3 regions of the Gordonia sp. DT218 genome follow, and region 3 is predicted to be linked to each of the others. Evidence: riboswitches for the same ligand, from Rfam matches in the RefSeq annotation. Region 3 holds a riboswitch; each other region holds the start of a gene.
The links. Region 3 has a riboswitch for thiamine pyrophosphate ahead of thiC (phosphomethylpyrimidine synthase ThiC). Riboswitches for the same ligand answer to the same signal wherever they lie in the genome.

Region 1 (4,808 bases), on a different contig from region 3:
GGCAGGTGACGATCTGCTGTTGCCCGTGGCCAATTCGTTGACGCGACGAACGGTCTCCTCACGGGAAGCGGTACGCAGCGAGGTCGAGAGGTTCGGGCGCACATGGCCGACCTTCGAGAAGATGTTCGCCCACCAGGCTTCCGACATCACTTTCGACATCGATCTGGTGTTCTCCTGGGTGGACGGGTCGTCGAAGGAATGGCAGGCTCAGCGCGCCAGGAGGATGCAGAGCCATGTGGTCGGCGAGGGTGACGATTCCGAGGCCCGGTTCCGTCAGATCGACGAGTTGCGGTATGCGCTGCGCAGTGTGCACATGTACGCCCCGTGGATCCGGAGGATCTTCATCGCCACCGACTCGCCGAAACCTGCATGGCTTGCCGATGATCCGCGGGTGACGTTCGTGCGCAGTGAGGAGTTCTTCGCAGATCCGTCGGTCCTTCCGACCCACAATTCGCAGGCTGTCGAGTCCCAGTTGCACCGCATTCCCGGTCTCGCCGAACACTTCCTGTATTCCAACGACGACATGTTCTTCGGTCGTTCCGTGAGCCCGCAGATGTTCTTCTCCCCCGGCGGAGTGAGCATGTTCATCGAGGCACCGATCCGAATCGGACTGGGCTCCAACAACGATCAACGCAGCGGATTCGAGAATTCGGCGCGAGTGAATCGCGGGCTCCTCAGAGATCGGTTCGGCCTGGTCACCACCCGCCATCTCGAGCATGCGGCGACGCCGCTGCGCAAGAGCGTGATGGCGGAGATGGAGGCAAAGTTCCCGGCCGAGTTCGCGGCCACCGCGGCCAGCACCTTTCGGGCGGAGACCAACATCTCGGTCACCAACTCGCTCTATCACTATTACGCGCTCATGAGCGGCCGCGCGGTGGTGCAGCGCTCGGCCAAGGTCAAATACGTCGACACCACAGCGAAATCCGGCCTACGACAGATGGATTCACTCCTGACGAAGCGGTCGATGGACTTCTTCTGCCTCAACGATGGCAGCACACCCGACGTCGACCTGGACGTGCGCACCATCAAGGTCACCCACTTCTTGCAGAACTACTTCCCGATCCCGGCACCCTGGGAAGCCGTCTGAGCGGCTGCCTCGGGGCCGGGTATGCGGACCCCCGCCTCGATCAGTCGCCGCTCGGTCTCCGCCGGGCTCACATATTCACCGACCGTGTCGTAGTCGCCGACCGGGGCCACTGAGTGGACGACGGTTTCCGGATAAACGTGCACCAGATTGAAGCCCTGGGCTCCGTTGCGGCCACGTAAGGCCCCCGCCGGACCGGTGAGATCCTGTGTGTAGCAGGTGGCCGACGCGACCGAGACGGGAATACCGGCAAACATCGCGGTGGTCGAGTAGTGCAGGTGGCCGGCGAGGATGGAGCGCACGTCGCTGCCCCTCAGAATGTCGGCGAGCCGGTGCTGGTCGCGCAACTCCACCAGTACCGCGAGGTCGAGTACACACGGGACCGGCGGATGGTGCATGGCCAGGATGGTGCCGTGTGGCGCGGGCACCGAGAGTTCGGCCGCAAGCCACTCCAATTGATCCTCGGCGATTTCGCCATGATGGCTCCCCGGCACCGAGGTGTCGAGAGCGACGACACGGAGACCGTCGATGTCGTAGACACGATCGATCGGTGCCGCCGAAGGTGCCTCGTCGAGAAGTTCCGACCGGAAATGCGCTCGATCGTCGTGGTTTCCGATGGACCAGATGACCTGCGCACCAATGGATTCTGCGACTTCGTCGACTATCGACCGCAACTTCCGGTAAGCCGCGACCTCTCCCCGATCGGCGAGGTCGCCGGTGAACAGCAGCGCATTGGGGCGCACGTGTGAAGCCTCGACTTCGGCGAGGATCTGCCGCAGTGTCACCTCGCTGTCGACGGCGCCGTACAGCGGGCCGGCATCGCCGACCAGATGCGTGTCACTCAGGTGCAGGATCAGGTGCGACGGATGGGGGTACTCCGACATCCGGATACCGTCTGGACCCCTGTTGCTCATCGGTCTCCTGCTTCCGCCCGCCCGATGTGCAGAGCCCGATTGGGCGCCTGCCTGTGTCCAACCCTAGACGTGTGTGCCTGAGTCGTGTGCTCGCGCGGGCGCATGATCTGATGAAACACGACACGGGGTGCCGCGCCGGCGGCTGAGACCACACCCGCCGAACCTGTCCAGTTAGCACTGGCGAAGGGATGTCCACATGAATGCGCTCGCTCCTGCAGTCTCCGAGCAGATCGTCCTGGTCACCGGCGGCGCCCGGGGCCTCGGCGCCGCGATCACCAAAGCTTTTGCCGCACAAGGAGCCCGGCTGGTCATCAATTTTCACCGCAGCGCGTCGGCCGCGGCCGCACTCGTCGATGAACTCGGCGGCGCCGGGCGGGCGGTGGCTCTGGGCGCCGATGTGACCGACCGTGACGCGGTGTTCGACCTCGTCGCACGGGCTCGGGAACATTTCGGCGCGCCGGTCTGCACCGTGGTCAACAATGCGCTGGCCGACTTCTCATTCAACGGCGACGACCGCGCCAAGCCCGACACCATCGATTGGCAGGCCTTCGACGCCCAGTTCCGGGGAAGCGTCGCGGCCGCGCTCAACACCACGCAGGCGGTCCTCGGCGACATGCGGGCGGCCGGATTCGGCCGCATCGTCAACATCGGCACCAACCTGGTGCAGAATCCCGTCGTCCCCTACCACGACTACACCGCCGCGAAGGCCGCACTCCTCGCCCTGACCCGAACGCTCTCCGCGGACCTGGGCCCCGACGGGATCGCCGTGAACATGGTGTCCGGTGGACTCCTCCGCACCACCGATGCCAGCGCCGCCACCCCGACTGCGGTCTTCGACGCCATCGCCGCGGGCACGCCCCTGCGAACAGTGACGACACCCGACGAATTCGCCGATGCCGTACTGTTTTTCGCGTCGCCGTGGTCGCGGGCGGTCACCGGCCAGAACCTTGTCGTCGACGGCGGGTTGGTCAAAGACTAGGAACAGGGCTACGCGACGCCACTACCCCCGGCCCGACCGCCTCGCCATCTCCTGCAACCGTGCGATGCGGTCGGGTGTCGGCGGGTGGGACGAGAACATCTTCGCGACGTTCCCGCCGCGGAACGGGTTGGCGATCATCATGTGCGACTGCGACTCGATCTTCGGGTCCGGGGGCAGCGGCGCCTGATCGATCCCGCCGCTGATCTTTGCCAATGCCGAGGCCAGCGCCAGCGGGTCACCGGTGAGTTCCGCGCCCGACTCGTCGGCCTGGTACTCACGCGAGCGGGACACCGACATCTTGATCAGCGAGGCTGCCAGCGGTCCCAACAGGCTGATCATCAGCACGCCCAGGATGCCGGGGCCGTTCCCGTCACGGTTACCGCCGCCGAAGAAGAACGCGAAGTTCGCCAGGCCGGTGATGACCGACGCCATCGCACCGGCCACCGACGAGATCAGGATGTCGCGGTTGTAGACGTGCGACAGCTCGTGGCCGAGCACCGCGCGCAGTTCCCGCTCGTCGAGCAGACGCATGATGCCCGCGGTGCAGCACACCGCGGCGTTCTTGGGATTACGGCCGGTGGCGAACGCGTTCGGCGATTCCGTCGGGCTGATGTAGAGCGCCGGCATCGGCTGGCGGGCCGTCGTCGCGAGCTCGCGGACGATCCGGTACAGCACCGGCGCCTCGACCTCGGTGACCGGCTGCGCGTGCATCGACCGCAGCGCCAGCTTCGCGGAGTTGAAATAGACGTAGGCATTCATGCCGATCGCCGCCAGCACCGCCAGCAGCAAGATGGTCGGGCTGCGGAAAAGCGCCCCGATCCCGACGATGATCGCCGACATCAGCCCCATCAGGGCCGCCGTCTTCAGGCCATTGAAGTGCATCTGTCCCTCGTTCTCAGCATTCGACCCGGCGCCCGTCGCCAGGTCCTTCATGTACCGAACGGACGACCGGGCGGCAGAGTTTCCTGCGCGACGTCGCGGCCCGCACACCTCGGTGAACTTTCGGGTAGTCAACTACGCGCGACCAGGGCTTCTACCGCCCATAGCGTTGCTGACATCCACTGGACCACCACCGTGAGGACCCGACCATGTTCACGAAATTCAGTCACACCGGGGAGGTGGCCACACAGGACGAACTACTGTTCACCACACCGTTCGGCTACATGTTCCCCGACGCCGCCCACTCGTCGTCGCGGCTGCTGCCCAATTCCCCCGAGACCCTGGCTGCGCTCAAACAGCTCGGCGACGCGATGGCCACCGACGTGGTTGCCAACCCGAACGACTCGGGCATCCCGGCCGTCTTCACCTATTTCGGTCAGTTCATCGACCATGACCTCACCGCCCGCACCGACCGCGACTCGACCATCTCCACGCTCGGGCGCGGTGAACCGGTGAACCCACGCAACCCGGACGAGGTCACCGCGAGTCTGCGCAACGGGCGTCGTCCACAGCTCGACCTCGATAGCGTTTTCGGCGATGGGCCGTCACTGGCCGCAGGCTCCACCACCGAGTCCGATGATCTGTACGACGCCGATCTCAGACTGGTGGTCTTCAACCCCGCAGGCCGTCGGGACGTGCCGCGTGACACGGCGAACCGCAGCGCCCGAATCGCCGACTCGCGAAACGACGAGAATCCCAACATCTCCGCACTGCACTGCGCGTTCCTGTTGTTCTACAACAAGATCTACGACGCACAGGTCGCCGGCACGCCAGCCTGCAAGCACGTCCGGGCACGCCAGCTGACGCGTTGGGCTTACCAATACGTGGTGGTGCAGGATTATCTCGCCAAGGTCTGCGACCTCGCCGTGGTGATCGACACACTCGCCAACGG
Region 2 (4,808 bases), on a different contig from region 3:
TACGCATGCCGGCGACGTTCACAGTGCTGCTCTGGCCAGTCACCGGCCAGGAGTCGGAATTGCACGCCTACGAGGACGATGTCCTGCGATTGGTCGACGAGCACCGGGGCCGGGTACTCACACGCGTACGCAACGTCGACGACGATGCCGGCCATCCGCTGGAAACCCAGATCATCGAGTTCGCCGACGAGGCGGCCTTCGGCTCCTACATGCAGGATTCACGCCGGCAGGCAATGGCCCGGCGTCGCGACAGGTGCGTCGCGCGGACGCAGATGTGGCGGGTCGAATCCGCCTGACTCCCCGTCCATCGGGTGCAGTTTCTCGCCGATCGTTCGCAGCTTCTCGCCGACCGTGCGCCGCATGGTGGTCAGTCGCACGCTCGACACGATTCTGTGCACGATGGACGCAGATCTGTGCACGCTCGGCGCGGAATCGGGCCCGGTCGACGGGCTACGCACGCGCCGGCGACGACGCCTGCGCCCAGAACCGCTTGGGCATCCGGCCCGCGCCGGCGGCGTACCGTCCGGCGATCACGGCATGTCGCATCGCGGTCGCCATCCGCTCCGGGTCGTCGGCGCGGGTGACCGCGGACGCGAGGAGCACCGCGTCACAACCGAGCTCCATCGCCAGTGCGGCGTCGCTGGCGGTGCCGATGCCTGCGTCGAGTACCACCGGGACCTGCGCCGCCTCGACGATCATCTCGATGTTGTGTGGATTCGCGATCCCCAGGCCGGTTCCGATCGGCGAGCCCAGCGGCATGACGGCGGCCACCCCGAGGTCCTGCAGCCGCGCGGCGAGGACCGGGTCGTCGTTGGTGTAGGCCAGCACGGCGAACCCGTCGTCGACGAGAGCTCTTGCCGCATCGATTAATTCGACCGCATCGGGCAGCAGGGTGCGCTCGTCGGCGACCACTTCGAGCTTCACCCAATGCGTTTCGACGGCCTCACGCGCGAGTTGCGCGGTCAGCACCGCCTCGGCAGTGGTGTGGCAGCCGGCCGTGTTGGGCAGGATCGCGATGTCCAGACGGCGGAGCAGCTCGACCATCCCGGTCCGGGACTCGGGACTCACCCGCCGCAGCGCCACGGTGGTCAACTCGGTCCCCGACGCCACCAATGCGCGTTCCAGCACAGCGAGATTGGTGGCACCGCCGGTGCCCATGATCAAGCGCGATGTCAACTCACGGTCGGCGATCCGCAACGGGGTGTCGGCCACGGCCGCGATCCGGCTATCCACCCTGCACCGCCGTCACGATCTCCACGCTCGCGTCGTCGTGCAGGGTCCGGTCCCAGCGGCCACGAGGAACCACCTCACCGTCGATCGCGACCGCGATCCCGCGCTCGGGGAGCCCCAGTTTCGCGACCAGATCCCCGACCGATGCGTCGGGCGCGAGATCGGTCGCCTCGCCGTTGACGACAATCGTCATGATGGCTCAGCTCCTTTCGTGGTGCTGCTGAGTCCGCCTGCAGCGACCCAGCGATCCGTCAGCAGTTCGAGAACCTTGTCGGCGGTGTAGGGCGCCAACAGGATTCCGTTGCGCCCGTGCCCGGTCGCCACGACGACCCGGTCGTCGACGCGCCGGATGATCGGCAGTCCGTCGGCGGTGCACGGCCGCAGGCCCGCGGCCGCCTCGGCGAGTTCATAGGTCCGCAATCCCGGCATCAAGTCGACGGCGTCGGCGAGCAGATCGGTCACGCCGCCCACCTCGGGCTTCGCCTCGCTCTCGTCCAGCGGCTCGTATTGGGTTGCGCCGACGACGATCCCGTCGTCGCGGGGGACCAGATAGACCTGCCGTCCATGCATCCGGGCGCGGATCACCCGGGCGGGCTGGGCCACCGACCATCGCGTTCCGCGCAGCCGCAGGATCTCACCCTTTGCCGCGTGGAGTGCCACGTCGGGGACCAGCGAGCGTGTGCCCAGGCCGGCGGCGACCAGGATCTGGTCGGCGTCGACATCGGCGAGATCGGCCACCCGCTCGTCGACGAACTGCGCTCCCGCATCGATGAGGGCGTCGCGAAGGCGGCCCAGCAGCCTGCGGTTGTCCACCGCACCCTCCCCCACCGCCAGGTATCCGCCGTGCAGACGTGAGCTCAGTCCCGGTTCGCGTCGACGGATCTCGGCGAGATCGACCCGCCGGAGATCATCGTGCGCCCGCGGCGCGCGGGACCAGACGAACTCGGCGAGGTTCGACAGATACTCGGCATCTGCCGACGACGCCGCGACAAACAACGACTCGGTGGCGGCCATCACCGTCGGATCGCGTAAACGGGCCACCAGATCCGGCCAGCGTCGCACCGACGCCGACGACAGCGCCAGGAGATCGTCCTCGCCGGGGTGACCCTCGCCGAGGGAACCCAGCATGCCGGCGGCCACCCAGGCCGCGCGATCGGCGGTGCCCGCGTCGTGGACCCTGACCCGGTGGCCGGCGTCGACCGCGGCGAGCGCGCACGTCAGTCCGATGACACCGCCGCCGACGACGGCAAGTGTCGGTGCAGATCGGTCGATGCTCGGTGCAGATCGGTCGATGCTCAAGGGGGACATCCTTCCTTCGCCGGCATTACCCGGATCAGGTCAAACGGTCAGCGGAGGTTCGGCCCGCACTCTCAGCCCGTCGTACCCCGGGCTCCCGTGTCGTGACGCCTAGCCTACCGTTGCCTCCGTGACACCGACTCGAGGCCCGAGATCCGCCCGCCTGTCATCGGCCCGGGTGTATCTGTGCACCGACGCCCGGCGCGAACGTGGCGATCTGATCGAGTTCGTCTCCGCAGCGCTCGCCGGTGGTGTCGACATCGTCCAGTTGCGCGACAAGGGATCGCCCGGTGAGGCGCGGTTCGGCACGCTCGAGGCCCGCGAGGAACTCGAGATCCTCGCCCGGCTCCGCGACCTGACGCGCCGGCACGACGCGCTGCTCGGGGTCAACGACCGTGCCGATCTGGCCGTCCTCGCCGAGGCCGACGTGCTGCACGTGGGTCAGGGCGACCTGCCCGCCGGCCGCGCCCGGCAGATCACCGGCCCCGACGTCGCCATCGGGCTGTCCACCCACGACGAGGTACAGATGCGGGCCGCGGCCGTCGACGACGCGGTCGACTATTTCTGCGTCGGGCCGTGCTGGCCGACTCCGACCAAACCGGGCCGGGCCGCACCAGGACTCGATCTCGTACACGCCACGGCGTCCGTCGATCCGCCCAAGCCGTGGTTCGCGATCGGTGGCATCGACGCCGTTCGACTGTCCGAGGTCCGGGCCGCCGGTGCCGGTCGCGTCGTCGTCGTCCGGGCGATCACCGCCGCCGACGACGCGCAGGACGCCGCGCACGAGCTGCGGACCGCGCTCACTCGCTGACGAACGACACCGCCTCGTCCAGGTCTGCCCGGGTGGTCCGGAAGGTGTTGACCGGGGCGTCGGTGTCCACGTGGGCGAGAAGCGCCTCCCGCAGTCGTGCGGTGCCGTCACCCTGGGTGATCACCGTGTGCCACGGCTGGGTGTCGCACCAGGAAGGGGTGTGCTGCGCCAGTCGCAAGACCCGACGCTGGCGGAGTGGACCGAAAGCCGGTTGCCGCGCCCCGGCGGGCGGGTCTATCGTGGTCGGCATCATGTTGTGCATGAAGAGCATTCTCGTAACCCGCCGCAGCGGGGTCTGATCGACCGACCCCCCGCTGCGGGGTCGTTGCGCTCTCTGCTCGTCGGTCACCTTTCCTTCGACCGAAACGTAGACACGAGATGCACAGCCTTCATCTTTCTCAGCAACCCTGTCCGTGTGACGCACCCGCCCCGTTCGCACCCGACCCCTTCGTTCGCCGATTCGGATGCGCCCTGCCCCGAGGCATGCGTGAGGAGGCAGCCGACATGACGTGGCAAGGATTCACCGACGAATACGCACCCACCGGCGCCATCCGGCTCGGCTCGTTCAGCATCGAGACCGGACGAGAGGACATGGTCACCTGCCGCGCAACCATCGCTTTTGCCGACCGGATCATGACGCTGCACGCCAGCGCGGCCGGACCGATCGGTGCGATGACGTCCATGCTCCATGACATCGGAGCGCCGATACAGATCCTCAGCCTCCACCAGCGCGAGGTCGGCGGCACGGTGACGACATTCCTGCTCTGCGAGGCCGACGACCGGCAGTGCTGGGCCTACGGCGACGGCGCCACCGGCGACGAGGCCAACGTCAACGCCCTGATCGCCGGGGCCAACCGGCTGCGGGACCCGATCATCTCTGGGGATATCAGCTCTGGGGGTCGAGAGCGCTGATGCGCTCTCGCAGTCCCGGCCACGCGTTGCCGAACGCCGGGTGCAGAGGCAGTTCCGCCACGTCGTTCTCGGGAACCCAGCGCAGTTCCGCGGACTCGAAATTGGCCACGGTGCGCACCGGCTCGTCGATATCCGCGATGACCGTGGTGTACGTCCAGCCGCTCGGCGCCTGATGGGTGACGAGCGCCGCGACCACGTGCAGGTCGTCACCGCCGACACCGGCCTCCTCATGCGCCTCACGGACCGCCGTGTCGATCGCGCTCTCGTGCGAATCGCGCGCGCCGCCGGGAAGCCCCCACGTCCCGCCCTGATGTGACCACACCGCGCGATGCTGCAACAGGATCGCCGTGGAACCGTCGGGCAGTGGTGCCCGCAACAGCAATCCGGCTGCCCCGTGACGCCCCCAGTAGCGCGAACCGTCCGGATCGATCACCCATCCGTCGCCGTCTCCGCGCACCCTGCCTCCTGCCGTCGGTTTCCCGTCCGGTGACCCAGACCCTCTCCACGGTATGTGAGTTGCGCGACACAGGCCAGGGAAAGTCATCGCGGATCTGCATCC
Region 3 (4,808 bases):
GACATGAGGACTCACCGATGACCCCCACGACGTCAGACAACCACCGCGTCTCGTAACTCGACAACGGTGAGGCGACACCACTGATGGCCCGATTTGTGGCCCGGTTTGTGGAGCGCCCGAGCACATTCGGTTGGTAGCGGCCCGACGACCGTTCATTCGCTCAGGATTCGGGCGCGCCCGCTCGCCAGTACGCCTGCGCCTTCACACCCGCCTTGCCGAGTTTGTAGTCGTTCTTGAACGAGGCCGACACCGCCCGGGTGGCCTTCATGTCCAGGGCGACCCAGCCGAAATGGCCTGTCGCGTCGAACGCCGCATCGCGAACGGCCTCGATGAGGGCGTCTCCACCGCGGTCCCGTTTGATCCAGTTGACGGTGTCCTGGTCGCGAAGCCGCAACGGCAGCGACTTGTCGGACTCGTGCGCGTACTCGAACCAGACGGTGGCCGGGGTCGACGGATTCGCCGACACCGAGATCGCGTCGAGCAGCGAGTTGATCGCGGGCAGCGCGGCCGTGTCCCCGGCGATCAGCCAGCCGGCCGGCGCGGGCTCCGGGATGGCGAACTTGGACCCCATGAAGGTCGACGAGATCGTCTCCCCGGGCTCCGCGGCCTCGGCCCACCGGGTCGCCGCGCCGTCGTGCATCGCGAACTCGAGGTAGAACGAATCGGTCGCCGGCTCCGGGTCGACCAGGGTATAGGCGCGCTGATGCAGCTTGCCGTGCTTGTTCTCGAACCAGATCCGGACCCACATGGTCGGATGGACCGGACGGTCGGTGAGCAGGCCGCCGCCGGTGAACCCCAGTCGGATGTACTCGTCGGTGATCCTCTCGTTGCTCGTGACCGTGAGCTCGTAGTCGTCGGCACCGAACAGTTTGAGGACGGCCCCCTGCCAGCCGCGCGATTTCGACTTCGTCATTTCCGCCATCTGGACGACCCCTCCTCGGAGAACAGGCATTCGCTCTCAGGGTAGCCTACGCTAACTGTCCAACTTCCTTCCCGCGGAGGATCATGCCGGCGCGAGCGGCACCAGCCCGGGATGTGCGTCGAGATAGCTCTTGGTGAACGAGCACACCGGCCGAAGTCGGGCGCCTTGGCCGCGGACGTAGTCGACGGCACCGCGCATCAGACGTGTGCCGAGTCCGTGACCGGTGTATTCGTCGTAGAGAACGGTGTGCAGGATGGTGATCGTCCGCTTGCCGTCCACGCAGTCGGTGCTGTACCCGAGGACGCCGACGAGGTCGCCGGCCACCCACAGCTCGAACCGCTCGCGGACCGGGTTGTGCACGACCTGCGAAATCTGCTGCAGGATCGCCTGCGCAGATTGCGGTGGCCGAGATCGATGTTTCCGTTGCATGAGCCCTCCGGCGCATCGGGAGATGACCCGATGACAGGACTCCCCTTCCCACCAGCGGACCTGGGACCATCTGTGATCCCGGTCACAAACCATACCCTACGATCCCGTAGGTATCAGGAAACCGGCACAGGCTTTCGCGTGGGTAAGTATCGCGCGGTACGGGTGCACTGGTCGCCGAGGTCGTTCGGCACGTAGGGTGTCGGATAGGCCGATCGGCCGCACAATTGCACAACGCGGGGGCTCCCACGATCACCGGGGGCTGAGATGGCGACAGGCGGTCGCCGACCGCCCGAACCTGTCCGGATAATGCCGGCGTAGGGAGCCATCATGGGAACACCCGTATCTGAATCCGTCGTGACCACCGGTCCGATCGAGGGCAGCCACAAGCACTACCACGAACTCGATCACCTGCGGATTCCCCAACGACGCATCGAACTCACCAACGGTGAACACCTCGACGTCTACGACACGTCCGGCCCATACACGGACGCGACCGCGACGATCGACGTCGAGCGCGGTCTGGCGCCCACCAGGGATTCCTGGCACCGTCCGGACGCGATCGACGGCGCGTCGACCCAGCTCGCGTGGGCACGTGCCGGCATCGTCACCGACGAGATGCGCTACATCGCCGCTCGCGAGGGCGTCGACGAGGAACTCGTCCGCAGCGAGGTCGCCGTCGGACGGGCCGTCATCCCGGCCAACCATCGTCACCCGGAGTCCGAGCCGATGATCATCGGCAAGGCGTTCGCGGTGAAGGTGAACGCCAACATCGGCAACTCCGCGGTCACCAGCTCGATCGCCGAGGAGGTCGAGAAGATGGTGTGGGCCTCACGCTGGGGCGCCGACACGATCATGGACCTGTCCACCGGCAAGGACATCCACATCACCCGCGAGTGGATCCTGCGGAACTCACCGGTCCCGGTGGGCACCGTACCGATCTATCAGGCCCTCGAGAAGGTCAACGGCGACCCCACCAAGCTGACGTGGGAGATCTACCGCGACACCGTGATCGAGCAAGCCGAACAGGGCGTCGACTACATGACGGTGCACGCGGGTGTCCTGCTGCGCTATGTGCCGCTGACGGCTCGCCGCGTCACCGGCATCGTCTCGCGCGGCGGATCGATCATGGCGGCCTGGTGTCTCGCGCACCACGAGGAATCGTTCCTGTACACCCACTACGACGAGCTGTGCGAGATCTTCCGCCGCTACGACATCACGTTCTCACTGGGCGACGGTCTGCGGCCGGGATCGATCGCCGACGCGAACGACGAGGCGCAGTTCGCCGAACTCCGGACGCTCGGCGAACTGACGAAGATCGCGAAATCGCATGGTGTGCAGGTGATGATCGAAGGCCCGGGCCATGTCCCGATGCACAAGATCGCGGAGAACGTCCGGCTCGAGGAGGAACTCTGCGAGGAGGCGCCGTTCTACACCCTCGGACCGCTGGCGACCGACATCGCGCCCGCCTACGACCACATCACCTCGGCGATCGGCGCAGCACTCATCGCCCAGGCGGGTACCGCGATGCTGTGTTACGTCACGCCGAAGGAGCATCTGGGACTGCCGAACCGCGACGACGTCAAGGTCGGAGTGATCACCTACAAGATCGCCGCCCACTCCGCCGACCTCGCCAAGGGCCACCCCGGCGCGCAGGAACGTGACGATGCATTGTCCAAGGCGCGCTTCGAGTTCCGTTGGACAGATCAGTTCAACCTCGCGCTCGACCCGGACACCGCCCGCGAGTACCACGACGAGACGATGCCCGCCGAGCCGGCCAAGACGGCTCATTTCTGCTCCATGTGCGGACCGAAATTCTGCTCGATGCGGATCTCCGCGGACGTCCGCACCTATGCCGAGGAGAACGGGCTCGTGACGGCCGAGGACATCGACCGCAAGATCGCCGAGGAGATGGCCGCGAAGTCGGCGGAATTCGTCGAGGCGGGAAAGCACGTCTACCTCCCGCTTGAGGCGACGACCGGCGGTTCCCCCGCCAGATGAGCGACGACCTCGGACTGCCGACCGCCGCACCGGGTGTCACGCCGGCCCGCGTCCTGACGATCGCGGGGTCGGACTCGGGCGGCGGTGCCGGCATCCAGGCCGACATGCGCACCTTCGCGCTGCTCGGCCTGCACGCGTGCGTGGCGGTGACCGCGGTGACTGTGCAGAATTCGTTGGGCGTCCAGGGATTTCAGGAGATCGAACCGGAGACGGTCGCCGCGCAGATACACAGCGTGGTCACCGACATCGGGGTCGGGGCGGCCAAGACGGGCATGCTCGCGTCGGCGCCGATCATCGAGGCGGTGGCCGACGCGTGCATCGACCTCGGCATCGGACGCGACCGCGGAGTTCCCCTCGTCGTCGATCCGGTGTGTGCGTCGATGCACGGCGACGCACTGCTGGCCACCGAGGCCCTGGACACGTTGCGCACCAGGCTGATTCCCCTGGCGACGGTGGTCACCCCGAACCTCGACGAGGTCCGCCTGATCACCGGGATCGACGTGGTCGACGCGACGTCCCAGCGCGCGGCGGCCCACGCCCTGCATGATCTCGGCGCGCTCTGGGCTCTGGTGAAGGGCGGACATCTGCGATCGTCCGACCACAGTCCCGACCTTCTGTTCGACGGCGACGAGTTCCACGAGTTCGTCCACCCGAGGATCGCCACGACCCACGACCACGGGGCGGGCGACACCCTGGCCGCCGCCATCGCGAGCGCGCTCGCCCACGGCTATTCGGTCCCCGACGCCGTGTCGTTCGCCAAGCGATGGGTCACCCGCGGGCTCGAATCCGCCTACCCACTCGGCGCCGGGCACGGTCCGGTGAACCCGCTGTGGCGGGTCACCGCCCCCTGATACCCGCACCCCGTCCCGTCCCGTCCCGTCCCGTCGACAGCAACCCATATCCCGCCGACAGCAACCTCAATTCCGCCGACAGCAACCTCGATCCTGCCGACGGCAACGCGAATCTCGTCGAGAGCAACGTTCCCCGGCTTCCCCCGGCGCGGCCCGAAGCGCGCCCACGCGGTCTGAGTATCGTCGTCGGCGCCCTGGGGTGTTGCTCTCGACGAGATTCGCGTTGCTGTCGACGGGATATGGGTTGCTGTCGGCGAGAAACTGGTTGCTGTCGGCGGGATTCGGGTGGGGGTTGGCGGGGGTGGGGGTCGGCAGGGCGGGCTACTTTTGCCAGCCCACGTCCTCCACCGGGCCGATGTAGAACTGCCCCGCACCGTAATTGGCGAGGTTCTCCTTGACCGCGATCATCGCCGGACCGTTGAACAGCGGTAGATCGGAGTACTGCGCGAACGCCTGCCGTTCCACCTTGTTGCCGGCGGAGATCTGGGCCATCGGCTCCGGGATCTGTGCCACCCGGGCGATCTCGGCATCGAGCTCCGGTGATCCGGCGCCGGCCTTGTTCAGCTGCGATCCCTCGCACCACGTCTGGCAGAGGTAGGCCATCCCGA

Region 1: linked by a shared signal. The riboswitch ahead of ACPXCG_RS14675 (3-oxoacyl-ACP reductase) and the one ahead of thiC (phosphomethylpyrimidine synthase ThiC) in region 3 are both predicted to bind thiamine pyrophosphate.
Region 2: linked by a shared signal. The riboswitch ahead of thiO (glycine oxidase ThiO) and the one ahead of thiC (phosphomethylpyrimidine synthase ThiC) in region 3 are both predicted to bind thiamine pyrophosphate.

What each region holds. Positions count from the first base shown of each region.
Region 1 covers NZ_JBNCNS010000003.1:685,332-690,139, reverse strand. The annotation lists gene ACPXCG_RS14685 (stealth family protein) at 1-1,087, shown strand, start outside; gene ACPXCG_RS14680 (phosphodiesterase) at 1,051-1,998, opposite strand; TPP riboswitch at 2,112-2,204, shown strand; gene ACPXCG_RS14675 (3-oxoacyl-ACP reductase) at 2,195-2,977, shown strand; gene htpX (zinc metalloprotease HtpX) at 2,999-3,859, opposite strand; gene ACPXCG_RS14665 (peroxidase family protein) at 4,066-4,808, shown strand, end outside.
Region 2 covers NZ_JBNCNS010000003.1:102,065-106,872, reverse strand. The annotation lists gene ACPXCG_RS11985 (DUF1330 domain-containing protein) at 6-296, shown strand; gene ACPXCG_RS11980 (thiazole synthase) at 451-1,233, opposite strand; gene thiS (sulfur carrier protein ThiS) at 1,226-1,423, opposite strand; gene thiO (glycine oxidase ThiO) at 1,420-2,538, opposite strand; TPP riboswitch at 2,523-2,637, opposite strand; gene thiE (thiamine phosphate synthase) at 2,657-3,337, shown strand; gene ACPXCG_RS11960 (hypothetical protein) at 3,327-3,599, opposite strand; gene ACPXCG_RS11955 (hypothetical protein) at 3,842-4,249, shown strand; gene ACPXCG_RS11950 (NUDIX hydrolase) at 4,224-4,706, opposite strand.
Region 3 covers NZ_JBNCNS010000001.1:1,423,759-1,428,566, forward strand. The annotation lists gene ACPXCG_RS06595 (ABC transporter ATP-binding protein) at 1-21, shown strand, start outside; gene ACPXCG_RS06600 (siderophore-interacting protein) at 161-922, opposite strand; gene ACPXCG_RS06605 (GNAT family N-acetyltransferase) at 1,004-1,351, opposite strand; TPP riboswitch at 1,575-1,689, shown strand; gene thiC (phosphomethylpyrimidine synthase ThiC) at 1,679-3,349, shown strand; gene thiD (bifunctional hydroxymethylpyrimidine kinase/phosphomethylpyrimidine kinase) at 3,346-4,200, shown strand; gene ACPXCG_RS06620 (ABC transporter family substrate-binding protein) at 4,522-4,808, opposite strand, start outside.